4 regions of the Streptomyces sp. NPDC034084 genome follow, and region 2 is predicted to be linked to each of the others. Evidence: riboswitches for the same ligand, from Rfam matches in the RefSeq annotation. Region 2 holds a riboswitch; each other region holds the start of a gene.
What was found. Region 2 has a riboswitch for cobalamin ahead of cobN (cobaltochelatase subunit CobN). Riboswitches for the same ligand answer to the same signal wherever they lie in the genome.

Region 1: linked by a shared signal. The riboswitch ahead of ACZ51I_RS16345 (ribonucleoside-diphosphate reductase subunit alpha) and the one ahead of cobN (cobaltochelatase subunit CobN) in region 2 are both predicted to bind cobalamin.
Region 3: linked by a shared signal. The riboswitch ahead of ACZ51I_RS10920 (ABC transporter substrate-binding protein) and the one ahead of cobN (cobaltochelatase subunit CobN) in region 2 are both predicted to bind cobalamin.
Region 4: linked by a shared signal. The riboswitch ahead of ACZ51I_RS12785 (energy-coupling factor ABC transporter permease) and the one ahead of cobN (cobaltochelatase subunit CobN) in region 2 are both predicted to bind cobalamin.

The regions. Positions count from the first base shown of each region.
Region 1 is NZ_JBVISK010000004.1:261,800-268,719, reverse strand. It holds gene ACZ51I_RS16365 (GntR family transcriptional regulator) at 211-975, shown strand; gene ACZ51I_RS16360 (DUF3311 domain-containing protein) at 1,066-1,320, shown strand; gene mctP (monocarboxylate uptake permease MctP) at 1,317-2,948, shown strand; gene ACZ51I_RS16350 (GNAT family N-acetyltransferase) at 3,037-3,537, shown strand; cobalamin riboswitch at 3,592-3,714, shown strand; gene ACZ51I_RS16345 (ribonucleoside-diphosphate reductase subunit alpha) at 3,845-6,211, shown strand; gene ACZ51I_RS16340 (ribonucleotide-diphosphate reductase subunit beta) at 6,211-6,920, shown strand, end outside.
Region 2 is NZ_JBVISK010000005.1:404,406-411,325, reverse strand. It holds gene abc-f (ribosomal protection-like ABC-F family protein) at 87-1,679, shown strand; gene cobN (cobaltochelatase subunit CobN) at 1,676-5,287, opposite strand; cobalamin riboswitch at 5,328-5,464, opposite strand; gene ACZ51I_RS20345 (cobalamin biosynthesis protein CobG) at 5,540-6,769, shown strand; gene ACZ51I_RS20340 (precorrin-8X methylmutase) at 6,766-6,920, shown strand, end outside.
Region 3 is NZ_JBVISK010000002.1:1,198,113-1,205,032, forward strand. It holds gene ACZ51I_RS10910 (ABC transporter ATP-binding protein) at 1-549, opposite strand, end outside; gene ACZ51I_RS10915 (FecCD family ABC transporter permease) at 546-1,601, opposite strand; gene ACZ51I_RS10920 (ABC transporter substrate-binding protein) at 1,598-2,668, opposite strand; cobalamin riboswitch at 2,749-2,926, opposite strand; gene ACZ51I_RS10925 (cold shock domain-containing protein) at 2,977-3,159, opposite strand; gene ACZ51I_RS10930 (ScbR family autoregulator-binding transcription factor) at 3,584-4,222, shown strand; gene ACZ51I_RS10935 (NAD-dependent epimerase/dehydratase family protein) at 4,270-5,223, opposite strand; gene ACZ51I_RS10940 (ScbA/BarX family gamma-butyrolactone biosynthesis protein) at 5,243-6,193, opposite strand; gene ACZ51I_RS10945 (ScbR family autoregulator-binding transcription factor) at 6,322-6,920, shown strand, end outside.
Region 4 is NZ_JBVISK010000003.1:400,469-407,388, forward strand. It holds gene ACZ51I_RS12755 (heavy metal translocating P-type ATPase) at 1-16, shown strand, start outside; gene ACZ51I_RS12760 (PadR family transcriptional regulator) at 122-661, opposite strand; gene ACZ51I_RS12765 (NADPH-dependent 2,4-dienoyl-CoA reductase) at 708-2,723, opposite strand; gene ACZ51I_RS12770 (ATP-binding cassette domain-containing protein) at 2,822-3,685, opposite strand; gene cbiQ (cobalt ECF transporter T component CbiQ) at 3,682-4,431, opposite strand; gene ACZ51I_RS12780 (energy-coupling factor ABC transporter substrate-binding protein) at 4,437-4,946, opposite strand; gene ACZ51I_RS12785 (energy-coupling factor ABC transporter permease) at 4,943-5,641, opposite strand; cobalamin riboswitch at 5,671-5,876, opposite strand; gene ACZ51I_RS12790 (PTS-dependent dihydroxyacetone kinase phosphotransferase subunit DhaM) at 5,955-6,407, opposite strand; gene dhaL (dihydroxyacetone kinase subunit DhaL) at 6,404-6,920, opposite strand, start outside.

The DNA.
Region 1 (6,920 bases), on a different contig from region 2:
GGACCTGGTCTTTAATGGTTTAGACCAGTACCGGGAGCTTGGCCTAGACCTTTAGGGGTGTCAAGGGTGTATAAGAAGGGCAGTCGCGTCCGTTATCGGACCGACACCTGAGGGAGGGCGACGACCCGTGACCGGTCCGTGCCACCATGTGAGCCGCGACAGACGGAGGAGCCGGTGACGGCAGCAGCACAGGAGTCGGGAAGGCAGGCCATGGCCACGGACGCGGGCAGTACGGAGACAGAGAGCGGGACACCGACCCGCACCGCGCGCGTGCCCAAGTACTACCGGCTGAAGCGGCACCTGCTCGACATGACGGAGACCCTGCCGCCCGGCACCCCGGTCCCGCCGGAGCGGACGCTCGCCGCCGAGTTCGACACCTCGCGCACCACCGTGCGCCAGGCCCTCCAGGAGCTGGTCGTCGAGGGCCGCCTGGAGCGCATCCAGGGCAAGGGCACCTTCGTGGCCAAGCCCAAGGTCTCCCAGGCCCTGCAACTCACCTCGTACACCGAGGACATGCGGGCCCAGGGCCTGGAGCCCACCTCGCAGCTCCTCGACATCGGCTACGTGACGGCCGACGACACCCTCGCGGGACTGCTCGACATCACGGCCGGCGGGCGGGTCCTCCGCATCGAGCGGCTGCGGCTCGCGAGCGGCGAGCCAATGGCCATCGAGACCACGCACCTGTCGGCCAAGCGCTTCCCGGCCCTGCGCCGCTCGCTCGTGAAGTACACCTCGCTCTACACCGCGCTCGCCGAGGTCTACGACGTGCACCTCGCCGAGGCCGAGGAGACCATCGAGACCTCCCTCGCCACCCCGCGCGAGGCCGGACTGCTCGGCACGGACGTCGGCCTGCCGATGCTGATGCTCTCCCGCCACTCCCTGGACGCCCAGGGCGAGCCCGTCGAATGGGTCCGGTCCGTCTACCGCGGCGACCGCTACAAGTTCGTGGCCCGCCTCCAGCGCCCCACCGACTGATCCGTTATACGGACAGGGGTTCCTAAGCGCGAAACCGTCCCCTAGATTTCCTCGGCATTACGAGGTGATCAGCGAGGGGACGGTTTCGCCATGTCAGAAGCGGCACAAAGGAAACAACCGGTCATCACACCCACGAGGGTGGTGATCGCGCTCTGCCTCATCGCCCCGTTCGTGGCGATGCTCTGGGTGAGTTCGTACGCGAAGGTCGAACCGCTCTTCGCCGGCATCCCGTTCTTCTACTGGTACCAGATGCTCTGGGTGGTCATCTCCACGGCGCTCACCATGACCGCGTACAAGCTGTGGCAGCTGGACCAGCGTGCCCGCAAGGGAGGTGACGCGCGATGAAGGACGTGACCGGCGTGAACGGCGTGGCGCTCGGCGTCTTCGTCTTCTTCTTCCTGGCCGTCACGGTCATGGGCTTCCTGGCCGCGCGCTGGCGCAAGGCCGAGAACGAGCACAGCCTCGACGAATGGGGCCTCGGCGGCCGCTCGTTCGGCACCTGGGTCACCTGGTTCCTGCTCGGCGGCGACCTCTACACGGCGTACACCTTCGTCGCCGTCCCCGCCGCCATCTACGCGGCGGGCGCGGCTGGCTTCTTCGCCGTCCCGTACACGATCCTGGTCTACCCGCTGATCTTCACCTTCCTGCCGCGCCTGTGGTCGGTCTCGCACAAGCACGGATACGTCACCACCTCCGACTTCGTCCGCGGCCGGTTCGGCTCCAAGAGCCTGTCGCTCGCGGTGGCAGTCACCGGCATCCTCGCCACCATGCCGTACATCGCGCTCCAGCTCGTCGGCATCCAGGCCGTCCTGGACGTCATGGGCGTCGGCGGCGGCGAGAACACCCACTGGTTCATCAAGGACCTGCCGCTGCTCATCGCCTTCGGCGTCCTCGCGGCGTACACGTACTCCTCGGGCCTGCGCGCCCCCGCGCTCATCGCCTTCGTCAAGGACACCCTGATCTACATCGTCATCGCGGTGGCGATCATCTACATCCCCATCAAGCTGGGCGGCTTCGACGAGATCTTCGCCAAGGCCGGAGAGGCGTACGCGCAGACCAACCCGGCGACCGGCAAGCCGCGCGGCGCGCTCGTCCCCGGCGAGGCCGGCCAGTGGACGTACGCCACGCTCGCCCTCGGCTCGGCGCTCGCGCTCTTCATGTACCCGCACTCCATCACGGCGACCCTGTCGTCCCGGAGCCGTGAGGTCATCCGCCGCAACACCACGATCCTGCCGCTGTACTCGCTGATGCTGGGCCTGCTCGCGCTGCTCGGCTTCATGGCGATCGCCGCCGGGATCACCGTCAAGAACGGCCAGCTCGCCATCCCGCAGCTCTTCGAGACCATGTTCCCGGACTGGTTCGCGGGCGTCGCGTTCGCCGCGATCGGCATCGGTGCGCTCGTCCCGGCCGCGATCATGTCGATCGCCGCGGCCAACCTCTTCACCCGCAACATCTACAAGGACTTCATCAAGAAGGACGCCACCCCGGCCCAGGAGACCAAGGTCTCCAAGCTGGTCTCCCTCCTCGTGAAGGTCGGCGCGCTCGTCTTCGTCCTCACCATGGACAAGACGGTCGCCATCAACTTCCAGCTGCTCGGCGGCATCTGGATCCTGCAGACCTTCCCGGCCCTGGTCGGCGGTCTCTTCACCCGCTGGTTCCACCGCTGGGCGCTGCTCGCCGGCTGGGCCGTCGGCATGGTCTACGGCACGGCCGCCGCCTACGGCGTGGCCAGCCCCACCCAGAAGCACTTCGGCGGCTCGGCCGCCGAGATCCCCGGCATCGGCGAGATCGGCTACATCGGCCTCACCGCCTTCGTGCTCAACGTCGTCGTCACCGTCGTCCTGACCTTCGTCCTCAAGGCCGTCAACGCCCCCGAGGGCGTCGACGAGACCTCCCCCGAGGACTACACGGCGGACGCGGGCGACGCCGGAGTCCGCACCGAGCTCCCGGAGGTCGGCACCCCGACGCACTGATCCGGCACCGCGCACGACCGGGGCCCGGGACCTCCGCCAGGAGATCCCGGGCCCCTTCGCGTCCCCCGGGGAAGGCAGACTGCCTCCCATGGACTTCACGATCAGGGCGGTACGGCCCGAGGAGTACGAGGAATTCGGTGACCTCACCGGGCTGACCTACCTGAACGACGGGCTGCTGCTGCACGGCGAGGACGACTTCTACCTGGACGTGCTCCGCGACACGGCCCGGCGGGCGCGCGAGAGCGAGGTGCTCGTCGCCGTCGGCCCGGAGGGCGGCATCACCGGCGGCGTCACCTTCGCCCACGGCGGCACCCCCTGGGCGGACATCGCCGTCCCGGGCGAGGCCGAGTTCCGGATGCTCGTGGTCGCGCCGGAAGCCCGCGGCAGGGGCATCGGGGAAGCCCTCGTACGCGCCTGCGTGGACCGGGCGGCGGCCCTCCCCGGGTGCGCGCGCCTGGTCCTCTCCACGGACGGCCTGATGGTCTCGGCGCACCGGATCTACGAGCGGCTCGGCTTCGTCCGCACCCCCGAGCGGGACTGGGAGCCCGTCCCGGGCCATGCGCTGCGGACGTACGCCCTGGAGCTGTAGCCCCCGACCCGACACAACATGTGGGGGGTGCCACGAGCGGCGCCCCCCACATGTATGCTCGTCCTCGCTGTCGACGCAGGGAAATCCGGCGCGAATCCGGAACTGTCCCGCAACGGTGTGCTTCGTGCGGTTTCGTACGCGGTGAGTCCGAAGACCTGCCGACAGCGCGCCCGGTCCGTCCGTTCCGGGTGCCACAGACGTCCGGGCCTCGCGGAGTGGGCCGGTGGACGCGGCGCACCCGCGCGTACGGGTGCCCGCCTGCCCGCCTCCCGCCCGCGGCCCCGAGCCGAGCGAGGGAGAGCCCCACGTGACCATCGCGCCCGCCGATCCGGCCGCAGCGATCGAGACCGACGGCCCCGGGACCGTACTCCTGCGGACCCTGACCGATCTCACCGCCGACCTCCCGGACACCGACCCCGGCAAGGTCGCCGCCGCCGCGCTCCGCGGCCGCAGCGCCCTGTCGGACGAGGCGGAGCTGCGCGAGCTGGCCACCGAGGCGGCCGCCGGCCTGATCGCCGACGACCCGGCGTACTCCCGGCTCGCCGCCCGGCTCCTCACCCTCACCATCGCCGACGAGGCCGCCGGCCAGGGCGCCGTCTCCTTCTCGGCCTCCGTCGCCGTCGGGCACCGCGAGGGCCTCATCGCCGACCGCACCGCAGAGTTCGTCACGCTGCACGCGGCACGCCTCGACGCGACCGTCGACCCGGCCGGCGACGACCGCTTCGGCTACTTCGGTCTGCGCACCCTCTACTCGCGCTACCTGCTCCGCCACCCGATCACCCGCAAGGTGATCGAGACCCCGCAGCACTTCATGCTGCGCGTGGCCTGCGGCCTGGCCGAGGACGACTCGGTCCGCGCCCTCGACGAAGTGGCCGCGCTGTACGGCCTGATGAGCCGCCTGGACTACCTGCCGTCCTCCCCCACGCTCTTCAACTCCGGCACCCGCCACCCGCAGATGTCCTCCTGCTACCTCCTGGACTCCCCCCAGGACGAGCTGGACTCCATCTACGACCGCTACCACCAGGTCGCGCGCCTCTCGAAGCACGCGGGTGGCATCGGCCTCTCCTACTCCCGCATCCGCGCCCGCGGTTCGCTGATCCGCGGCACCAACGGCCACTCCAACGGCATCGTGCCGTTCCTGAAGACCCTCGACGCCTCCGTCGCCGCCGTGAACCAGGGCGGCCGCCGCAAGGGCGCCGCCGCGGTCTACCTGGAGACCTGGCACGCCGACATCGAGGAGTTCCTGGAGCTCCGCGACAACACGGGCGAGGACCAGCGCCGTACGCACAACCTGAACCTCGCGCACTGGATCCCGGACGAGTTCATGCGCCGCGTCAACGCCGACGCCGAATGGTCGCTGTTCTCCCCGGCGGACGTGCCCGAGCTCGTCGACCTGTACGGCGAGGAGTTCGACGCCGCCTACCGCAAGGCCGAGGCGGCGGGCCTGGCCCGCAAGACGATGCCGGCCCGCGACCTGTACGGCCGGATGATGCGGACCCTGGCCCAGACCGGCAACGGCTGGATGACCTTCAAGGACGCCTCGAACCGTACGGCCAACCAGACCGCCGAGCCCGGCACCGTCGTCCACTCCTCGAACCTCTGCACCGAGATCATCGAGGTCACGAACGACGGCGAGACGGCCGTCTGCAACCTCGGCTCCGTCAACCTCGGCGCTTTCGTCACCGGTTCGGACATCGACTGGGAGCGCCTGGACGAGACCGTCCGCACGGCCGTCACCTTCCTCGACCGGGTCGTCGACATCAACTTCTACCCGACCGAGCAGGCGGGCCGCTCCAACGCCAAGTGGCGCCCCGTCGGCCTCGGCGCGATGGGCCTCCAGGACGTCTTCTTCAAGCTGCGGCTGCCGTTCGACTCCCCCGAGGCGCGCGCCCTGTCCACCCGTATCGCGGAGCGGATCATGCTCGCCGCGTACGAGGCCTCCGCCGGGCTCGCCGAGCGCAACGGCCCGCTCCCCGCCTGGGACAAGACCCGCACCGCCCGGGGCGTCCTGCACCCCGACCACTACGACGTCGAGCTCAACTGGCCGGAGCGGTGGGCGGCCCTGCGCGAGCGCATCGCGTCCACCGGCATGCGCAACAGCCTCCTCCTCGCCATCGCCCCGACGGCGACGATCGCCTCGATCGCGGGCGTCTACGAGTGCATCGAGCCGCAGGTCTCCAACCTGTTCAAGCGCGAGACGCTGTCCGGCGAGTTCCTCCAGGTCAACTCGTACCTCGTCGACGAGCTCAAGAAGCTCGGCGTGTGGGACGCGCAGACCCGCGAGGCGCTGCGCGAGTCCAACGGCTCGGTGGCCGGCTTCACCTGGGTCCCGGCCGAGGTGCGCGAGCTGTACCGCACGGCCTGGGAGATCCCGCAGCGCGGCCTCATCGACATGGCCGCCGCCCGGACGCCGTTCCTGGACCAGTCGCAGTCCCTGAACCTGTTCATGGAGACGCCGACCATCGGCAAGCTGTCGTCGATGTACGCGTACGCCTGGAGGCAGGGCCTCAAGACGACGTACTACCTGCGCTCCCGCCCGGCGACCCGGATCGCCCGCGCCGCCCAGGCGTCGACCGCCGCCGCCACCCCGATCCCCGTCCAGCAGGCGGCCCCCGACGCGGACGCGATCGCCTGCTCCCTTGAGAACCCCGAGTCCTGCGAGGCCTGCCAGTGATGAGCTCCAACGAAACGAAGAACCTCCTGGACCCGGGCTTCGAGCTCACGCTCCGGCCCATGCGCTACCCGGACTTCTACGAGCGCTACCGGGACGCCATCAAGAACACCTGGACCGTGGAGGAGGTCGACCTCCACTCGGACGTCGCCGACCTCGCCAAGCTCACCCCCGGTGAGCAGCACATGATCGGCCGGCTTGTCGCGTTCTTCGCGACGGGCGACTCGATCGTGGCGAACAACCTGGTCCTGACGCTCTACAAGCACATCAACTCCCCGGAGGCACGGCTGTACCTGAGCCGTCAGCTCTTCGAGGAGGCGGTCCACGTCCAGTTCTATCTGACGCTGCTCGACACCTACCTGCCCGACCCGGCCGACCGCGCCGCCGCGTTCGACGCCGTCGAGAACATCCCCTCCATCCGCGAGAAGGCGCAGTTCTGCTTCAAGTGGATGGACTCCGTCGAGAAGATCGAGAAGCTGGAGACGGCCGCCGACCGCCGCCGTTTCCTGCTGAACCTGATCTGCTTCGCGGCGTGCATCGAGGGCCTGTTCTTCTACGGCGCCTTCGCGTACGTCTACTGGTTCCGCTCGCGCGGGCTGCTGCACGGGCTGGCGACCGGCACCAACTGGGTGTTCCGTGACGAGACGATGCACATGAACTTCGCCTTCGAGGTCGTGGACACCATCCGCAAGGAGGAGCCCGAGCTCTTCGA
Region 2 (6,920 bases):
CTTGCCAAATACCCCTACCCGCCGTACGGTCATCCTCACGAGACGAACCGTCTCGCGACCGTGTTCCCGATGGTTGGAGGTCGCCCTTGTTCCGTGCCCAACTCGTCGACGTCACCAAGCGCTACGACGACCGCCACGTCCAGAACCGGACCGTGCTCGACCGGGTGTCCCTCTCCGTGCGCCCCGGCGAACGCCTCGGCGTCGTCGGGGACAACGGCTCCGGGAAGTCCACCCTCCTCCGGCTCCTCGCCGGCCTGGAGACGCCCGACAACGGCACCGTGACCGTCGACGCGCCCGGCGGTACCGGCCACCTCGCCCAGACCCTCGACCTCCCCCCGGACGCGACCGTCGGCGACGCCGTCGACCAGGCACTCGCGGACGTACGGGACCTGGAGCGGGCGATCCGCACGGCCGAGGCCGAACTCGCCGCCACCGGCGACCTCACCGGGTACGCCGAGCTGCTCACCGCCTACGAGGCCCGGGGCGGCGCCGGCGCCGACCGGCGCTTCGAGACCATCCTGCGGCGGCTCGGCGAGCCAGGACCGCTCGACCGCGACCGGCCCCTCGGGACGCTCTCCGGCGGCCGGCGGTCCCGGCTCGCCCTCGCCGCCGTCCTCGCCGCCGAGCCCGAACTGCTGCTGCTCGACGAACCGACCAACGACCTCGACGACGAGGCCGTCGCCTGGCTGGAGGAGCGGCTGCGCGCCCACCGGGGCACCGTCGTCGCCGTCTCCCACGACCGCGTCTTCCTCGACCGGGTCGCCACCGCCGTCCTGGAGGTCGACGAGGACCGCCACACCCTGCGGCGGTACGGCGACGGCTACGCCGGCCACCTCGCCGGCCGCGCCGCCGAACGGGCCCGCAGACAGCGGGAGTACGAGGAGTGGAAAGCCGAACTCGCCCGCCACCGGGCCCTCGCCGACACGAACATCGACCGTTTCTCCGCGATCCCCCGCAAGGCCCCGGCCGCGTTCAGCGGGGCGGGCGCCTTCCGGGCCCGGTCACGGGCGCACGGCGCCATGAGCCGCATCCGCGCCGCCCGCGAGACGCTCGCCCGGCTCACCACCCACCCCGTCCCCGCGCCGCCGGAACCGCTCAGGTTCCGCGCGGACATCAGCGGAGAGGGCGCTCCGGTCGACCTCACCGGGGTGCGCGTCGACGGACGGCTCCACCTGGACGCCCTGCACCTCGACCCGGGCGAGCGCCTGCTGCTCACCGGACCCAACGGCGCGGGGAAAACCACCCTCCTCCGGGTCCTGGCGGGCGAACTCGCCCCGGACGCGGGCACGGTGACCGTGCCCGCCCGGGTCGGGCTGCTCCGCCAGGACACGGCCCCACCCCTCGACCCCCGTACGGTGGGCGAGGCCTTCGGAGAGGGCCGCGAGGACGAACTGCTCGCCCTCGGGCTCTTCGCGGCCCGGGATCTGACGACCCCGGTCCGGCTGCTTTCGACCGGCCAGCGCCGCAGACTGGAACTGGCCCGGTTGGTGACCTCCCCCGCCGATCTGCTCCTCCTCGACGAGCCGACCAACCACCTGGCCCCCGGCCTGGTGGAGGAGATCGAGGCCGCGCTCGCGGAGTACCGGGGCACGCTGATCGTCGTCAGCCACGACCGGCGGCTGCGGGAGGGCTTCCGGGGCCGTGTCCTCGAACTGGCCCCGGCCCGCGTGGGGGCTTAGGGCGTGTCCGCCGCGCCCTCGATGTCGCCCTCCGTCTCCAGGAACACCTGGCGCAGGGCGGCCAGCGTCTCCGGGTCCGGCTTCTCCCACATGCCGCGCGACTCGGCCTCCAGGAGCCGCTCCGCGATGCCGTGCAGGGCCCACGGATTGGCCTCCTTCAGGAAGGCCTGGTTCGTCTCGTCGAGGACGTACTCCTGCGTCAGCTTGTCGTACATCCAGTCGGCGACGACACCCGTCGTCGCGTCGTACCCGAAGAGGTAGTCGACGGTCGCCGCCAGCTCGAACGCCCCCTTGTAGCCGTGGCGGCGCATCGCCTCGATCCAGCGCGGGTTGACCACGCGGGCGCGGAAGACCCGGGAGGTCTCCTCGACGAGCGTGCGGGTGCGGACGGTCTCCGGGCGGGTCGAGTCGCCGATGTACGCCTCGGGGGCCGTGCCCGTGAGCGCGCGGACGGTCGCGACCATGCCGCCGTGGTACTGGAAGTAGTCGTCGGAGTCGGCGATGTCGTGCTCGCGGGTGTCCGTGTTCTTCGCGGCGACCGCGATCCGCTTGTACGCGGTCTCCATCTCGGCGCGCGCCGGGCGGCCTTCGAGCCCGCGCCCGTACGCGTAGCCGCCCCACACCGTGTACACCTCGGCGAGATCGGCGTCCGTGCGCCAGTCGCGCGAGTCGATCAGCTGGAGGATGCCCGCGCCGTACGTGCCGGGCCGGGAGCCGAAGATGCGGGTCGTGGCGCGCCGCTCGTCGCCGTGCTCGGCCAGGTCGGCCTGCGCGTGCGCCCGTACGTAGTTGTCCTCGGCGGACTCGCCCTCCAGGCCCGCCACGAGCCGTACGGCGTCGTCGAGGAGGCCGATGACGTGCGGGAACGCGTCCCGGAAGAAGCCCGAGATGCGCAGCGTGACGTCGACGCGCGGGCGGCCGAGCTCGGCGAGCGGGATCGGCTCCAGGCCGTTCACGCGGCGCGAGGCCTCGTCCCACAGCGGGCGGACGCCGAGCAGGGCGAGCGCCTCGGCGACGTCGTCGCCGGCGGTGCGCATCGCGCTCGTGCCCCACAGGGACAGGCCCACGGACGTCGGCCACTCGCCGTTGTCGGTGCGGTAGCGCTCCAGGAGCGAGTCGGCGAGCGCCTGGCCGGTCTCCCAGGCGAGCCGGGACGGCACGGCCTTCGGGTCGACCGAGTAGAAGTTGCGGCCGGTCGGCAGCACGTTGACCAGGCCCCGGAGCGGGGAGCCGGACGGGCCGGCCGGGACGAAGCCGCCGTTCAGGGCGTGCACGGCGTGCGCCAGTTCGTCGGTGGTGGCGGCCAGGCGCGGCACGACCTGCTCGCAGGCGAAGCGCAGCACGGCGTGGACCTCGGAGCCGTACGCGGCGGCCACGGCCGGGACCGCCTCCACGGACCAGTCCGCCGCCTCCATGCCCTCGACCAGCTCGCGGGCCTTCGCCTCCGCCTCGTCGGCGGTCGTGCGGGTCGCGGCCGACTCGTCGAGGCCGAGGGCCTCGCGCAGACCCGGCAGCGCCTGCGTACCGCCCCAGATCTGACGGGCGCGCAGGATGGAGAGAACCAGGTTGACCCGGGCCTCGCCCTCCGGGGCGCCGCCGAGGACGTGCAGGCCGTCGCGGATCTGGGCGTCCTTGACCTCGCACAGCCAGCCGTCGACGTGCAGCAGGAAGTCGTCGAAGCCGTCGTCCTCCGGCCGCTCCTCCAGACCCAGGTCGTGGTCGAGCTTGGCGGCCTGGATCAGGGTCCAGATCTGGGCGCGGATCGCGGGCAGCTTCGCCGGGTCCATGGAGGAGATCTGCGCGTACTCGTCGAGCAGCTGCTCCAGGCGCGCGATGTCGCCGTACGAGTCGGCGCGGGCCATCGGCGGCACCAGGTGGTCGACGAGGGTGGCGTGGACGCGCCGCTTCGCCTGGGTGCCCTCGCCAGGGTCGTTGACGAGGAACGGGTAGATCAGCGGGATGTCGCCGAGGGCCGCGTCCGGGCCGCAGGCGGCGGACAGGCCGGCGTTCTTGCCGGGCAGCCACTCCAGGTTGCCGTGCTTGCCCAGGTGGACCATGGCGTCGGCGCCGAAGCCGCCGTCCTCGGCGCTCGCGGCGATCCAGCGGTAGGCGGCCAGGTAATGGTGGGAGGGCGGGAGATCGGGGTCGTGGTAGATCGCGATCGGGTTCTCGCCGAAGCCGCGCGGCGGCTGGATGAGGATCAGCAGGTTCCCGCGCCGCAGGGCGGCGAGGACGATGTCGCCCTCCGGGTTGCGGGAGCGGTCCAGGAACATCTCGCCGGGCGCCGGGCCCCAGTGCTCCTCGACGTGCGTCCGCAGCTCCTCGGGGAGGGTCGCGTACCAGCGCTTGTAGTCGGCGGCCGGGATGCGGACCGGGTTCTTCGCGAGCTGCTCCTCGGTCAGCCAGTCCTGGTCGTGGCCGCCGGCCTCGATGAGGGCGTAGATCAGCTCGTCGCCGTCGCCGGAGACGAGGCCGGGGAGGTCCTCGACGGGGCCGAAGTCGTAGCCCTCGGCGATGAGACGGCGGAGCAGGGAGACGGCGGAGGCGGGGGTGTCGAGGCCGACCGCGTTGCCGATGCGGGAGTGCTTCGTCGGGTACGCGGAGAGGACGAGCGCCAGCTTCTTCTCGGCGTTCGGGATGTGGCGGAGCCGGGCGTGCCGGACGGCGATCCCGGCGACGCGGGCCGCGCGCTCGGCGTCCGCGACGTACGCGGGCAGACCGTCGGCGTCGATCTCCTTGAAGGAGAACGGGACGGTGATGAGCCGGCCGTCGAACTCCGGGACGGCGACCTGGCTGGCGGCGTCCAGCGGGGAGAGACCCTCGTCGTTCTCCTCCCACGCCGATCGCGAGCCCGTCAGGCACAGCGCCTGGAGGATCGGCACGTCGAGCGCGGCGAGCGCGCCCGCGTCCCAGGCCTCCTCGTCGCCGCCGGCCTGCGCCTCGGCCGGCTTGGTGCCGCCGGCCGCGAGGACGGTGGTGACGATCGCGTCGGCCCCCTCCAGTACGGAGATCAGCTCAGCCTCGGGGGCGCGCAGGGACGCCACGTACAGCGGGAGGGCCCGCGCGCCGGCGTCCTCGATCGCCCCGCAGAGGGCGTCGACGAAGGCGGTGTTCCCGCTCATGTGGTGGGCGCGGTAGTAGAGCACGGCGACGGTCGGGCCGGTCTCGTTCCGTACGGTCCGCTCCAGCGGGCCCCAGGTGGGCGCGGCGGCCGGGGCCTCGAAGCCGTGGCCGGTGAGCAGGACGGTGTCGGAGAGGAAGCGGGCCAGCTGCTCCAGGTTGGCCGGGCCGCCGTGCGCCAGGTAGGCGTGCGCCTCGGTGGCGACGCCGATGGGGACGGTGGAGGTCTCCATCAGCTGGGCGTCGGGGGCCTGTTCGCCGCTGAGCACGACGACCGGCTTTCCGGCGGCGAGGACCGTGTCCAGGCCCTCCTGCCAGGAGCGGACCCCGCCGAGGAGGCGGACGACGACCAGGTCGGCGCCGTCGAGCAGGGCGGGGAGGTCGGCGAGCGGGAGCCGGGAGGGGTTGGCGAAGCGGTACTCCACCGGACCCCCGGCCGCGCGGGCGCTGAGCAGGTCGGTGTCGGAGTGCGACAGCAGCAGGAGCATGGTGGGCTCAGGCCCTTCCTCGGGGTTGTCCGCGCCCCGGGTGGTCGTATGGACGGCAGGAGTTCCTGACTCACCCGCGCCGTCGCCGGCTCGGGCTCACAGTGGCGGGACCGCGCCGGATTCTCACCGGGCTTCCTCCCCGGGGTCCTGGGACCCCATGCCGCTCTGCATCCTAGATCGTGCCGTCCCCGGGCGGAGGGGCCCGGAGGGTCGACCGGATCACACTCGGTGGCCGCCCGGTTCCCCGTCGGTATGCTCGCCGCCATGCCGCCCACCCCACCCCCGACGCCCGAACCGGGCGAAGCTCGTATACGGGACCGTGGCGACGCCTGCCCCGGGGCGCTGCGCCTGCACCCCGCCGACGACGGCCGCCTGGCCCGACTGCGCCTGCCCGCAGGGCGACTGACGACGCATCAGGCCGAGGTTCTGGCCCGCGCCTCCGAGTCGCTCGGCGACGGACGGATCAGCATCACCTCGCGGGGGAACGCGGAGCTGCGCGGCCTCGGCGAGAGCTGCGGTGCGGAGCTCGCGGCGCTCCTGGCCGGCGCGGGGCTGCTGCCCTCCCCCACCCACGAGCGCGTCCGCAACATCGTGGCCTCGCCCGGCGCGGGACTCGACGGACTCGGTTACGCGGACGTGCAGTTGTGGGCGCGCGCCCTGGACACCGCCCTGTGCGCGGAACCCCGGGCCGCGTCCCTTTCGGGCCGGTTCCTGTTCGTCCTGGACGACGGACGCGGGGACGTCGCCGGGCTCGGCGGAGATGTGAGCTTGGTCGCAGGACGGGACGGCTCCGTCCTGCTGGGGCTCGGCGCCCGGTCCTTCCGCCTCGCCGCCGCCGATGCCGTGCCCGCCGCCCTCGCCGTGGCCCTCGCGTTCCTCGACGCGGCCGGGGCCGCCGGGAACGGGGCCTGGCGGCCGCACGAGCTGCCCGACGAGCACGTACCGGACTGGGCCGCGACCCTCGCGCGGGCCGGGATCACGGCGGAGCCCGTACCCGCACCGCCGCTGCCCGCGTCCCCGCCGCCCGCGCCCGGCCCGCTCGGCGACGGCGCCCTGCACGTCCTCGCCCCGCTCGGCCGGCTCACCGCCGCGCAGCTGCGGGCCCTGGCCGACGGGGCCGGCGAGCTGCGGCTCACGCCCTGGCGCGGGGTGGTCGTCGTCGGGGCCCGCGCCGACCGGCTGCCCGACCTGGAGACGTACGGCCTGGTCACCCGGCCCGACGTGCCCTCGGTCGGGGTCAGCGCCTGCACCGGGCGGCCCGGCTGCGCCAAGTCCCTCGCCGACGTACGGACGGACGCCGGCCTCGTCCGCCGGGGGGGCCTGCCCGTCCACTACTCCGGGTGCGAGCGCCGCTGCGGGCACCCGCACGGCACCTGGGTCGACGTCCTCGCCACCGGCGACGACACCTACCTGGTGGACGGCGTCCCCACCCCCCGTACCTCCCTGCCCGAAGCAGTGACCACGGCCCGCACGACGAGATGAGCGAGAGCACCAGGATGTTCGACTACGAGAAGGACGGGACGGAGATCTACCGCCGGTCCTTTGCCACGATCCGCGCCGAGGCGGACCTGGCGGCCCTGCCCGCCGACGTCGCCCAGGTGGCGGTCCGGATGATCCACGCCTGCGGCATGAC
Region 3 (6,920 bases), on a different contig from region 2:
GGGTTCGTCGAGGAGGAGTTCGCGCGGTTCCTGGGCGAGGGCGCGGGCGATCTGCACGCGCTGGCGTTCGCCGCCGGAGAGGGTGCGCCAGGGCTGCCGGGCGCGGTCGGTGAGCCCTGTCCGGGCGAGGGCCGTGCGGACGGCGGCCTCGTCCGCAGCCGATGGCGGGGCCCAGGCCCTGCGGTGCGGGACGCGGCCGAGGCGTACGACGTCGGCGACCGTCAGGTCGGTCTGGGTGTCGGCCTGCTGCTCCACCGTGGCGAGGCGCCGGGCGACCGTGCGCCGGCCGAGCCCGCCGAGCGGGTCGCCGTCGAGGGTGACGACCCCGGAGTCGGGGGTGAGGACGCCGGCGAGGAGGCGGAGGAGGGTGGACTTGCCCGACCCGTTGGGCCCGAGCAGGCCGGTGACGGTGCCGGGGGCGAGCGTGAGGCTGACGCCGTCGAGGACGAGGGTGCCGCCGGCCGTGCGCGAGACCCGCTCGGCGCGGAGGCCGGCGCGCGTGCCCGCGTCGGCGCCCGTGTCCGCGACCCTGCCGGCGGTGGCGGTCATCGGGTGCTCCTGGTGCGGTACAGGACGAGGACGAAGGCCGGTACGCCGATCAGCGAGGTCACCACGCCCACCGGCACCTCCTGCGGGTCGAGGACCGTGCGGGCGAGGGTGTCGGCCCAGACGAGGAACACCGCCCCGGCCAGGGCGGTGACCGGCAGGAGGCGGACGTGGCCGGGTCCCGCGAGGGCGCGGGCGGCGTGCGGCAGGACGAGCCCGACGAAGCCGATCGCTCCGGCGGCCGAGACCAGGGCGGCCGTCAGGAGGGCGGTGACGCAGAGCAGGACGAGCCGGGTCCGCGCCACGGCGACGCCGAGCGCGGAGGCGGCCTCCTCCCCGAACGCGAAGGCGTCCAGGGTCCTTCCGTACCCGCCGCAGATCAGCAGGGCCGCCGCGAGGACGGCGAGGCACACCCACACCTCGCTCCAGCCCGCCCCGGAGAGCGAGCCGAGCAGCCAGAAGAGCACGCCCCGGGTCGTCTCGGCGTCGGCGGCGGTCATCACGACGAAGGAGGTGAGGGCGGAGAAGAGCTGCATCGCGGCGACGCCCGCGAGCACCACCCGGTCCGTCGAGCCGCCGAGGGTGTGGCTGAGCAGCAGGACCAGCGCGAAGGAGACCACCGCCCCCAGGAACGCCCCGCCGGTGACGGAGAGGACGCCTCCGCCGACGCCGAGGACGACGACCGCGACGGCGCCGGTCGAGGCGCCGGAGGAGACGCCCAGGACGAAGGGGTCGGCGAGCGGGTTGCGCAGGAGCGACTGCATCACCGCACCGCAGACGGCGAGTCCGGCGCCGCAGACGGCGGCGAGGAGGGTACGGGGCAGTCGCAGGTCCCAGACGATCCCGTCGCGGATCGGCGAGAGGTCCGAGGCGCCGCCGCCGAGGTGGGCGGCGACCACGGACCCGACCTCGCCGACCCCGAGGTCCGCCGGGCCGATGGTGATGGCCACGGCCACCGACAGACAGAGGAGCGCGAGCCCGGCCGCCGCCCACAGCAGCACCGTGACACCGGCGCGTACCACCACCTCGCGGGACGCGCCCTCACCTGCCGTCACTTCGCGAGACCGTACGCGCGGAGCGCGGCCGCCACCTTCTCGACGCCCTCGACGGTACGGAGGGTGGGGTTCATCGCCTGGCCGCTGAGCAGGACGTACCGCTTGCGCCGTACCGCCGTCATGTTCCGGGTGACGGGGTCGGACTCCAGGAACTCGATCTTCTTCGCGGCACTCTCGGCCGACTGCGAGCGGCGGGTCAGATCGCCGAGCACGAGGACGTCGGGGTCGCGGTCCGCGACGGTCTCCCAGTTGATCTGGGGCCACTCCTCACGGGTGTCGTCGAAGACGTTCTTCACCCCGAGCGCGTGGCTGACGATCCCGGGCGCACCGCAACAGCCGGCCATGTACGGCGACTTGGAGTCCGAGAACCAGTAGAGGACGGTGGCGCCCGTGACGTCGGCCGCCGCCGTGGCCTTCGCCACCCGGGCCTTGAGCCCGGCGACGAGCTTCTCGCCCCGCTCGGGGACCGCGAACACCCGGGCCAGGTCTCGGATCTCGCCGTAGACCGTGTCCATGGTGAGGGGCCGGGTGCGGACGCCGTCGCCGTCACCGCCGTTGTCCTTGCCGACGCAGTCGGTGGGCGAGAGGTAGGTGGGGACGCCGAGCTGCTCGAAGCGCTCGCGGGGCGCCACCCCGCCCTTGCCGAGGGTGTACGCGAAGGAGGCGGCCGCGAAGTCGGGTTCGGCGTCGAGGACCTTCTCGAAGGAGGGGTAGCGGTCGGCGAGGCGGGGCACCTTCGCGTTCTCCTTCTCCAGGCCCTTGAGCACCGGGTCCGTCCAGGTGGCGGTGCCCACCATGCGGTCGGCGAGGCCGAGGGAGAGCATGATCTCCGCCGCTCCCTGGTCGAGGGCGACGGCCCGTCGCGGGGCGCGGTCGACCCGGACCGGCCGTCCGCAGTCGTCGTCGAGGATCACCGGGAAGCCGGACTCCGGGGACCCGGCCCGGGCGGCCGCGCCCTTCCCCGGCGCGTCGGCGGGCCCACCGCCGCAGCCGGTCGCCGTCGTGGTGAGGAGCAGGGCGCCGGCCAGGGTGAGCACGGCGGAGCGGACGGGGTGTGCGAGCGGCACGGGAACTTCCTCTGCGGCCACGGCTCATACGCGGAGCCTGTCGTACGGTCCTCCCCGGACGACGGCGTGCCGCCGGGGCCGCCAGCAGGTCTTCGGACTCGGGGTCAGCCGGACGGAGCGCCTTCCCGGGCCCGTCGTGCCGCCCAGTGGCCGATGCTCCGCCCGTCGCCCTCACCGCTGCGCGTCAGTTCCGGTCTCCCACCGGATTCCCTGACCCGTGGACGTACCCGTTCAGGTGCGTACAAAGGTGCGACTGGCCTCGGCACAGTACCACCGGGCGCCGGCCGCGCCCCGGGGCCCGGCCGGTGTCAGAGACGCAGTTCCTTCGCCTCGAAGCGGCCCTCGCCGAGGACCAGGACGAAGGAGATCTGCTGGCCCTCGGAGACCGTTCGCTCCTCGCCCTCGATGTCCTCGGCGCTGAAGTACACCTGTTCCTCGGAGCCCACGGGGACGACGAAGCCGTACCCGCCGAGACGATTGAAGGAATGCACGAACCCTGTGCTTCTGCCGTCCACCGCGACCTCCTCGTCGTCACCGGCGACGCGGTCGAGGGTGCCCGGCGCCGGGCGGCGGCCGTGTCCGCGTCTCAGGGGAGATGTACCCCTTCCGGGCACCCTTCGCCACCGGCGTCCCGCGGAGGTACTCGGCGGGGGGCGAACCACTCCCGACGATCTCGTAGAATATTCAACAGAGGCCTGCTGTCGGAGATCCCCCGTGTCCGACAGCGGGCCTCGCCCTTTTCCTCACGGGTCGGGCGCGGCCGCCCTGGTAAGCGATCCGCCGTGAACCTGCCGGGGCGCCGCACCGACTCCTCGGCCTGCCGGAGCGCGCGGTCGAGGCCCGACGCCGGCGCACCGAGGCGCGGCCTCCGCTCGTACAATACCGAGCAGTCGGTTTACAGTCGTGGAGCCATCGGTGACCAAACAAGAGCGGGCTGCACGCACCCGTGACGCGCTGATCAGGTCGGCGGCCGGGGAGTTCGACCGGCACGGTTACGCCCTGGCCACGCTGTCCGCCATCAGCTCGGGAGCGGGCGTGAGCCCCGGCGCGCTCCACTTCCACTTCGAGAACAAGGCGGCCGTCGCCGGCGCCGTCGAGGACGAGGCCCGCAGCACCCTGCGCCGGGCCGCCCGCCTCGTGTACGGACAGGTGTCGAACGCCCTGCAGAACCTCGTCGACACCTCGCACGCGCTGGCCCGACTGGTCCGCGAGGACGTCGTCGTCCGCGCCGGATTCCGGCTCAGCTGCGCCGGTGACTCCCGTACGGATCTCACTCTGCGCCAGGAGTGGCAGAGCTGTGTGCAGCAGCGGCTCGCGGAGGCGGCCGACGAGGGACTGCTCGCCGTCGGTGCCGGGCGCCGGCAGGACCTCGCCCGCACGGTCGTGGCCGCCACCATCGGCCTGGAGGCCCTCGGCAGGGACAACGGCGAATGGCTGTCCCCCCGGACCGTCACGGGCCTGTGGGGCACACTGCTTCCGACACTGGCGGGCCCGGAGGCCCTCGCCGGGCTCGACCCGGCGGGCAGTCAGGCCGTGACCGCGCTCCTCGGCTGACTGCGGGCGGGGATCCGGCCGGGCGGGCGGGCCGGGCGGGCAAGCCGTCAGGAGCGGCCGAGGAGATCCCGGTACCACGCCAGGTGGCCGGCGAAGCCCGCCCTGAAGCCCGGCCCCGGGTCACAGCCCAGGTCCCGCCAGGGTCGCTCGTCGGCGAACCAGTGGTCGGTCGCGAGCATGTCGAGGTGGTGTTGCGCGAAGGGAAGGTCCGCCAGCAGCGCACGGGCTCCGGCGATGTCCACCACCGGCTCGCGGGGCCGGTCCGCCGCACCGCCGACCAACTGCTCGGCGGCCGCGAGCAGCTCCGCCACCGGCACGGGCTCGGGGTGGTCGACGTGGTACGGACCCGGCCGGGTCGCCGGCGAGAGCGCCGCGCCGAACAGGGCGCCCGCCAGGCTCTCGACGTCGATCAGGGAATGCAGCGAGGAGCCCCCGTCGAGCGGGCCGGGCAGCGCGGCGAGCAGCCGGACGAGACTGGGCATCAGCTGCCGGTCGCCCGTGCCGTACACGAGGTGGGGCCGCAGTACCGTCCCGCCGGCGTCCATGACGTGCCGCTCCCCCGCCGCGCGGGTGCGGCTGGTCGCCGAGCCCGGGGCGAGGGGCAGGGTGCCGGGGGCCGCCGCCCGGAAGGGGCCGCGGCCGTGGACGGAGGCGGTGCTGAGGGAGACGATCCGGCTCACCCCGGCGCGTACGGCCGCGTCGACCAGGGCGCGGGTCCCGGCGTCGTTGACCGCGCGGGCCGTCTCCTCGTCCGCGCCGATCGCCGAGGCGCAGTGGATCAGTACGTCGACGCCCTCGCAGGCGCGGCGGAGCGAGGCGGGGTCGCGGAGGTCCCCCGGGGCGATCTCGATGTCCGCACGGGCCCCTGGACCGGCCGGTGGGGTGAGCGGGCGGCGGGAGAGCAGCCGTACGAGGCCGGGCTCCGGCGCGGCCGCGGCCTTCGCCGCCACCCGGCCGCCGATGAATCCGGTCGCGCCGGTGATCAGAAGGCGAGGCCCCATGGTTCCGTTCCGGTCGGTTTCAGCCCGCCAGGCGGCTGTCACGGCCGGCTCCGGCCACCGCCAGGTCCCGGGCCGGAGAGGTGAGGGTGCAGAGGAAGACCGGTTGTCCGTCCTGCAGGCCGGTGACGCGCACGGTGGTCGCGTCGGGGCGGGAGGGGGGAAGGATCTCGGTCTCGATCCAGCAGGGGCTGTCGAGTTCGGCGTACCGGGAGAACGAGACGTCCATGTCCGTCGGCAGGTACGCCCCGCTGCCGAGGGTTGCCGTCGCCGCCTGCCGGGCGGCTTCGAGGAGCAGCATCCCGGGCACGTGGTCGTTCGGGCGCCGGAAGAGGGTGGGGTGGGCGGTGTTGACCCGGAGCCGCCACTGACCGGGGCGGGTCCCGGGGGCCAGGACGACGTCCTGGGGCCGGCGCCGGCCGACCAGGTGCGGTGCGACGCACGGAAGCAGCGGAACGGGCCGGCCGAGCACGGCCATCCGCTCGCCCCGGATCCTGCGGTAGGCCAGGGCCGAGGTGCAGCGGGCCAGGGCGCCGCCGGTGGCGAGGTGACGGCCGTCGCGGGTGAGCACCATGGTCACGCGCAGGTTCCGGAGGCTGCCGCGACGTCTGACGAGGTCGGAGCAGATGACGTCGACGCTCACCTCGGAGGAGAGGTCGCTCACGGTGAGCGCCTCGGCGTCGGCCGTGTAATGGAGTCCCCACATGACGAACTGATCCTCGACGGGTACCCCGAATTCGGCGTGTGCGACGAGCATGGTGGCCTGGCGTATCGTCTCGGCCACCAGTACGGGGTCGTGCCGGTCCCCTGCCACCGGAGAGAAGAAGGGATGTGCGGCAGGCCAGCGAGCGGAGACGCAGAAGCGATTCTCCGTCAGTTGGGTCCAGCCCGTGGGGATGATGTCCGCGGGATCCGCCCGGTGCACGAACTCCCCGGGGACGCAGGTCGTCGCTCCTCGAAAGTTCTGATCCATGGATCCCCCTCGCGTCCCCGCGCCCCTGGGCGGCGTGCCCGCCCGGCCTAGAATACGTACAGCGCGGTTTTCTTTTCAATCCTTCACGTCACACCACGAGCACAGACAGCGACACAGCGGGAGGCGCCTTGGCGCAGCAAGCGCGTGCAATCAAGACCCGGCAGGCGATCCTGCAGTCGGCCGCGGCCGTCTTCGCCGAGCGGGGCTACGAGCGCACGACCATCGGAGAGATCCTGGTGCGCGCGGGGGTGACCAAGGGGGCTCTCTACTTCCACTTCGCCTCCAAGGAAGACCTCGCCCTCGGCGTGCTCGACGCGCAGATGCTCGACGTGCCGCTGCCCCCGCAGGCGATCAAGCTCCAGGAGCTCGCGGACCAGGCCTTCCTGCTCGCCCACCGGCTCCAGCGTGACGCGCTCGTGCGGGCGAGCGTCGCCCTGGCCCTGGACAGCGGCGCCACGGGGGTCGACCGGGTCGCCCCGTTCCAGGCGTGGATCGACCAGGTCTCGGAGATCCTGATGGTCGCGAAGGCGCGTGGCGAGCTGCTCGTCCATGTGAATGTGACGGACACGGCCTCGCTCTTCTCGGGTTCCTTCTCGGGAGTCCAGGCGATGTCCCAGATTCTGTGCGATCGCAAAGACCTGATGCACCGGGTCTCGGTACTGCTCCAGCACTTCATGCCGAGCATCTGCACTCCGGCCCTGCTGACGGGATTGGGGCTGACCGAGGA
Region 4 (6,920 bases), on a different contig from region 2:
GACGGGCGAGGCGTGATCCGGGGCCCGTACGCGCCGCGCGGTCCGTTACGGGCGAACGGCGCGTCCCCACAACGGGCGGGTGGCGGGTGCCGGCCCGGCGGGGTACCGCACCGCAGGGCCGTCAGTCCTCCGGCCCCAGCTCGGCCAGCGCGCTCGTCAGCCACTCCACCCAGAACCGCTCCAGATCGACCCCGCCCCGCAGGACGAGGTGGCGCAGCAGGTCCGGTTCGGCGCGGCGGCGCTCCGCCGGGAAGTCGCGGGCCTCGATCAGGAGGTACTCGTCCAACTGGGCCTGGTGGAGAGACAGATGGCGCTCCAGCTCGGCCCGGAGCCCCGCCGTTCCGACCATCGCCGCGGCCCGCATCCGCAGCAGCAGGGCGGACCGGAGCGGCTTCGGGTCCTCGGCCCTGCCCACCCAGTCGCTCAGCTCCGCCCGGCCGGCGGGCAGCACCTCGTACTCCTTCTTCTGCCCCCGCGCGGGCACCGGGGCAGGCAGGGCGCGGATGTGCCCCGCCTGCTCCAGTTTCCCGAGCTCGCGGTAGATCTGCTGGTGCGTGGCCGACCAGAAGTAGCCGATCGACTTGTCGAAGCGGCGCGTCAGTTCGAGGCCGGAGGACGGCTTTTCGAGCAGCGCGGTGAGGATCGCGTGCGGGAGGGACATGCTCGCATCCTAGGTTCGGCCGGCCACGGTGATCACGGTGCGGCCGTCACAGGGCGGCGGCGAGGCGGGTCCCCTGGTCGATGGCCCGCTTCGCGTCCAGCTCGGCGGCGACGTCCGCGCCGCCGATGAGGTGCGCGGAGCGGCCCGCCGCGATCAGCTCCTCGTACAGGTCGCGGCGCGGCTCCTGCCCGGCGCAGAGCACGACCGTGTCGACGGGAAGGAGCTGCGCCTCCCCGTCGATCGTGACGTGCAGGCCCGCGTCGTCGATCCGGTCGTACGACACGCCCGCCACCATGGTGACCCCGCGGTGCTTGAGCTCGGTGCGGTGGATCCAGCCGGTCGTCTTGCCTAGGCCGGCGCCGACCTTGGTGCTCTTGCGCTGGAGCAGGTGCACCTGGCGCGGCGGGGCGTTCCGCTCGGGCGCGCGCAGTCCGCCGCGGTTCTCGTACGAGGTGTCGACGCCCCACTGGCGGAAGTACGTCTCGGGGTCCTGGCTCGCGCCCTCGCCGCCGTCCGTGAGGAACTCGGCCACGTCGAAGCCGATGCCTCCCGCGCCGATGATCGCGACCCGGTCCCCGACCGGAGCGCCGTCCCGCAGCACGTCCAGGTAGCTGAGGACGCTCGGGTGGTCCTCACCGGCGATCCCGGGCGTGCGAGGGGTGACGCCGGTCGCGACGACGACCTCGTCGTAGCCGTCCAGGTCGGCGGCGGAGACGTACGTGTTCAGGCGGACGTCGATGCCGCGCTCGGCGAGCTGCACGCGGAAGTAGCGCAGCGTCTCGTCGAACTCCTCCTTGCCCGGTACCCGCTTGGCGATGTTCAGCTGGCCGCCGATCTCGGCGGCGGCGTCGAAGAGGGTGACGGCGTGGCCGCGCTCGGCCGCCGACACCGCGCACGCGAGTCCGGCCGGGCCCGCGCCGACGACGGCGACGCGCTTGGCGAGGCGGGTGGGGGAGAGGACCAGCTCGGTCTCGTGGCAGGCGCGCGGGTTGACCAGGCAGGAGGTGATCTTCAGGTTGAAGGTGTGGTCCAGGCAGGCCTGGTTGCAGCCGATGCAGGTGTTGATGGTGTCCGCGCGGCCGGCCGTCGCCTTGGCGACGAAGGCGGGGTCGGCGAGGAAGGGGCGGGCCAGTGAGACCAGGTCGGCGCGGCCGTCGGCCAGGATCTCCTCGGCGACCTCGGGGGTGTTGATGCGGTTGGAGGTGACGAGCGGCACGGAGACCGCGCCCATCAGCTTCTTCGTCACCCAGGTGTAGGCGCCGCGCGGCACGGAGGTGGCGATGGTGGGGATGCGCGCCTCGTGCCAGCCGATGCCGGTGTTGATGATGGTCGCGCCCGCGGCCTCGATCTCCTTGGCCAGCTGGACGACCTCCTCCAGGGTGGAGCCGCCGGGGACGAGGTCCAGCATGGAGAGGCGGTAGACGAGGATGAAGTCCTCGCCGACGCGCTCGCGGATGCGGCGGACGATCTCCAGCGGGAAGCGGACCCGGTTCTCGTACGAGCCGCCCCAGCGGTCGGTGCGCCGGTTGGTGGCGGCGGCGATGAACTCGTTGATGAGGTAGCCCTCGGAGCCCATGACCTCGACGCCGTCGTACCCGGCCTCCTTGGCCAGCTCGGCGCAGCGCGCGTAGTCCTCGACGGTCTGCTCGACCTCGGCGTCGGTCAGCTCGTTCGGTACGAAGGGGCTGATGGGCGCCTTGATCGGGCTGGGGCCGACGAGACCGGGGTGGTAGGCGTACCGGCCGAAGTGCAGGATCTGCATCGCGATCCGGCCCCCCTCGGCATGCACGGCGTCGGTGATCAGCCGGTGCTCGGCGACCTCCTCAGCCGTGGTGAGCTTGGCCCCGCCGTCCCAGGGGCGGCCGGCCTCGTTGGGCGCGATGCCGCCGGTGACGATGAGCCCCACGCCGCCCCGGGCCCGCTCCGCGTAGAAGGCGGCCATGCGCTCGAAGCCGTGCTCCGTCTCCTCCAGGCCGACGTGCATCGAGCCCATGATCACCCGGTTGGGCAGGGTGGTGAACCCGAGGTCGAGCGGGCTCAGCAGGTGCGGGTACGGGGTCATGGGGGGCGCCTCCTCGCGCAGGGGTCGTCGACCCCAGTTGTAGGCGACCCCGCGCGCCTTCTGCAACTAGTTGCAGAAGAATCCGGGAGTGATGTCTACTACTCGGTAGCCGCCAAGTGTGCCGTGATCCACGCGTCCAGGTCCTCCGGTGTCCGGGGCTCCGCCGCGTCCGCGCCCAGCAGGCCGTGGGTGCGCAGGAGCCGTGCCACGGCCGTGCCCCAGGGCCGGCGCAGGCGGGCCGCGGCCAGCAGGGCGTCGTCCGCGAGGAGCTCCGCGACGGGGCCGGTGCGCAGCCCGGCGGGGGAGAGCACCGCCGCCTCGTCCGCCCAGCGCAGCGCCAGGTCCACGTCGTGCGTCGCCATCACCACCGTCGTCCCGGCCTCCCGGAGCCGCTCCAGGGCGTCGAGCAGCCGCTCCTGCCCGTGCGGGTCGAGCCCGGCCGTCGGCTCGTCCATGATCAGCACCCGGGGACGCATCGCGACGGCGCCCGCGATCGCGGCCCGCTTCCGCTGCCCGTACGACAGCAGATGCGTCGGCCGGTCCTCCAGAGCGACGATGTCCAGCGCCTCCAGGGCCTCCCGCACCCGGAGCCGTACCTCCTCCTCGGGCAGCCCCAGGTTCATCGGACCGAACGACACGTCCTGGCCGACGGAGGCGGCGAACAGCTGGTCGTCCGGGTCCTGCACGACCAGCTGAACCGTGGTCCGCAGCCGGGTCAGCCCCTTCCGGTCGTACGTCACCTCGGTCCCGTCCAGGAGCAGCGACCCGCTCCCGCACCGCAGCCCCCCGCTGAGGAGCCGCAGCAGCGTCGTCTTGCCGCTGCCGTTGCGGCCGAGGAGCGCGATCGCACGCCCCTCCGCCACCGCGAAGTCCACGCCCGACAGGACCGCGGGCCCGTCCTCGTAGGCGAAACCCGCCTTCACCAGCTCCACGACGGCGGCAGGAGGCGTCGGAGACGTCACGGAAGGAACCTTTCCAATACGAGGGTGAGGGCGACGAGCCCCGCGAGGAGCACGCCCGTCGCCGCGAGGAACCGCCGGGAGACGGGGCAGGCGGGCACCAGAACGCGCAGCGTCCCGTCGTAACCGCGCCCGGCGAGGCCCGACTGCAGCCGTTGCGCCCGGTCGAAGGCCCGGACGAACGTCGTCGCGCCGAGCCCGGCCAGTGAACGCCAGGTCGCGGCCCGGGTCGTGTGCCCGAGCCGCGCCGCCTGCGCCTGCCGGATCTTCGTCAGGGCGTCGAGCAGCAGGAAGATGATCCGGTACATCACGAGCGCCACGTCCACCACGGGCGCCGGCACCCCCGCCCGGACGAGCCGGGGCAGGACGTCGGACACCGGCGTCGTGAACGCGAAGAGCAGCACCCCGAGCGAGGCCGAGGCGGTGCGAAGCAGCAGCTCGCCCGCCTGCACGGGCCCGCCTGGCGCGAGCGCGACGATCCCCCGGGGGCCTCCCACCTCGAAGAGCAGCGGAACGGCCCCGGTCACACAGAAGCCGAGCGGGATGCGAAACGCGCGCCACAGCTGCCGGCCCGGCACACCGGCCGGACCGAGCAGCACCGCGAGCGTGGCCGCCGCCACGAGCACCGCGCCGGGCCACGGGGGCAGCCCCACCGCGCACAGCGTCAGACCGAAGCCGAGGAGGGCCTTCTCCACGGGGTGGCGGCGGCGCCAGCGGCTGCTGTGCGCCGCCGCGTCGATCGGCAGCATCGGCGCTACGCGTCCGAACCGTCGACCGGGGAGGAAACGCCCGCGCCGACGGCACCAGTGCCGGGCGCACCGGCGCCCGGTCCGCCGCTCGCGGTTGCCGGGCCGTCATCGTCGGTGGGGTCGCCCACCGCCTCAGCCTTCGTCCCCGCCGCCTGGGCGGCCTCGGCCCCGACGGTCCCGCCCACGACGGCCCCGCCCCCGGCCTCGGCCGCGGCCCGCGCCGCGCCCTGGCGGCGGCCGCGGCGCAGGCCGAAGTAGTACGCGAGCACGCCGGCGCCGATCGCCGCCTGGAGGGCGAAGAGCGCCGACTCGATCTCGCCGGACGGCGGCTCGTACAGCGGGCTGAACCACGGCTCGTAGTCCGGCTGGAGTTCCGTGATCGCGGTCTCCGCCTCGCCGTCGGAACCGGCGAACGGCTGCTCCTTGTGGTCGCCGAGGCCGAGCGCGAGCGGCAGGACCGCGAGCGCGGCGACGACGAGCAGCAGCAGGGTGTTGATCTTCGCGTTACGGCTCATCGCGCCGCCGCCTCCTCGTGCTGTTCCCGCCGCGCCGGAGCGAGCACGCCCAGCCGGGTCAGCTCGCCCTTGCTGGACTGCGTGAGCAGCCGCATCACGAGCACCGTGAGGAGACCCTCGCTCACCGCCAGCGGAATCTGGGTCACGGCGAAGATCCCGCCGAACTTGGCGAGCGCGCCGGGCACACCGCTGCCGGGGTCGGGGAACGCCAGGGCCAGCTGCACGCTGGTGACGCAGTACGTCGACAGGTCGGCGACGAACGCGCCGAAGAAGACGGCCACCATCAGCGGCGCACCGAACCGCCGCAGCAGCCGGTACGTCCCGTACCCCGCCCACGGCCCGACGATCGCCATCGAGAAGGCGTTGGCGCCGAGCGTGGTCAGCCCGCCGTGCGCGAGCAGCAGGGCCTGGAAGAGGAGGGTGATCGTCCCCAGGACGGCCATGATCGGCGGCCGGAAGAGGATCGCGCCCAGACCCGTACCGGTCGGATGGGAACAACTACCCGTCACGGACGGCAGCTTGAGCGCCGACAGGACGAAGGTGAAGGCGCCGGAGGCACCGAGCAACAGGGTGGATTCGGGATTCGACCGTACCTCGCGGGTCAGCGCGCGTACCCCGTGGACGACGAACGGAGCGGCCGCGACGCTCCAGGCTGCGGCGTGCACAGGGGGCAGATACCCCTCGGCTATATGCATGATCGGGAGACCCTCTCCAGCACCTCGTGGATGGACAACGCACCCTGGCCGGTCTCCTGGCTGACGGTCATACGGCCCGACTCCGCCTTCCCACACCGCCGCGGTCTCCCGCGCCGGTCCAGTGGCTTCCCCGAGGTGTTCCCCCCGGGGGTGGAGCCGGACCTCCCGATCACAGTGGCGAGGGCCGCACCGGTACCGCACCGGTTTCCCGTACACCAAGGCCCTGCGACATTAGTGTGTTGACCTGCTGGATCACAACACGGTCGCCACGCGGCGCGCCCCGATGATCACTCCACGCACTCGTGCGGCGCGCTCACTCCTTGCGGTAGGAGTACGCCTCCGAGGCCGCCGCCGCCACCGCGTCGAGGTCGCCGCCGGCGCTCGCCGTCACCAGCGCGGCGACCGCGCCCTCGACGAACGGCGCGTCCACGAGACGGGAGCCCGCGGGCAGTTCGTCACCCTCGGCGAGGAGCGCCTTCACGGTGAGGACCGCGCTGCCCAGGTCGACGAGGAGCGCCACCCCGGCGCCCCGGTCGACGGCCTCCGCCGCCGCGCGGATCAGCTCGGAACTCGTCCCGAGCCCGCCGTCCGGCGTCCCGCCCGCGGGCAGGACCGGCGCGAGGTCGCCGACGCCCGCGAGGCCGCGGGCGAGCTCGGCCACGGCCGTCGCGACCGCCGCGCTGTGCGAGACGAGGACGATGCCGACGGGCGCCGAGTCGGCTGCCAACGGCTCCGGGGCCCCGGCGGCTCCGGCCGCGGGGCTCATCGCGCCCCCTCCGCGCGCGCGGTCACGGCGAGCGCCGCGAACAGCAGCGCCGACGACGTCGCCCCCGGATCCTGGTGCCCGATCGACCGCTTCCCGAGATAACTGGCCCTCCCCTTGCGCGCCTGGAGGGGTACGGTTCCGAGGGCGCCCTCCTCGGCGGCGGCGCGGGCCGCCTCGTACGAGCTCCGCAGCCCCTCCACGCCGGGCACGAGGGCGTCGAGCATCGTCTTGTCGCCCACCTGGGCACCGCCCAGCTGCGACACGGCGGTCACCCCGGCACCGAGCGCCTCCGCCAACCGGTGCCGGGTGACCTCCGCGTCCTCGCCCAGGGCCTTGCCGGTGCGCCGCAGCAGCGTCCCGTACAGCGGTCCCGAAGCGCCGCCGACGGTGGAGATGAGCTGCCGTCCGGCGGCGGTCAGCACCGCGCCCGGAGTCGCCGGAGGCTCCTTCGCCAGGACCTCCGTCACGGCGGCGAACCCCCGCTTGAGATTGGCCCCGTGGTCGGCGTCGCCG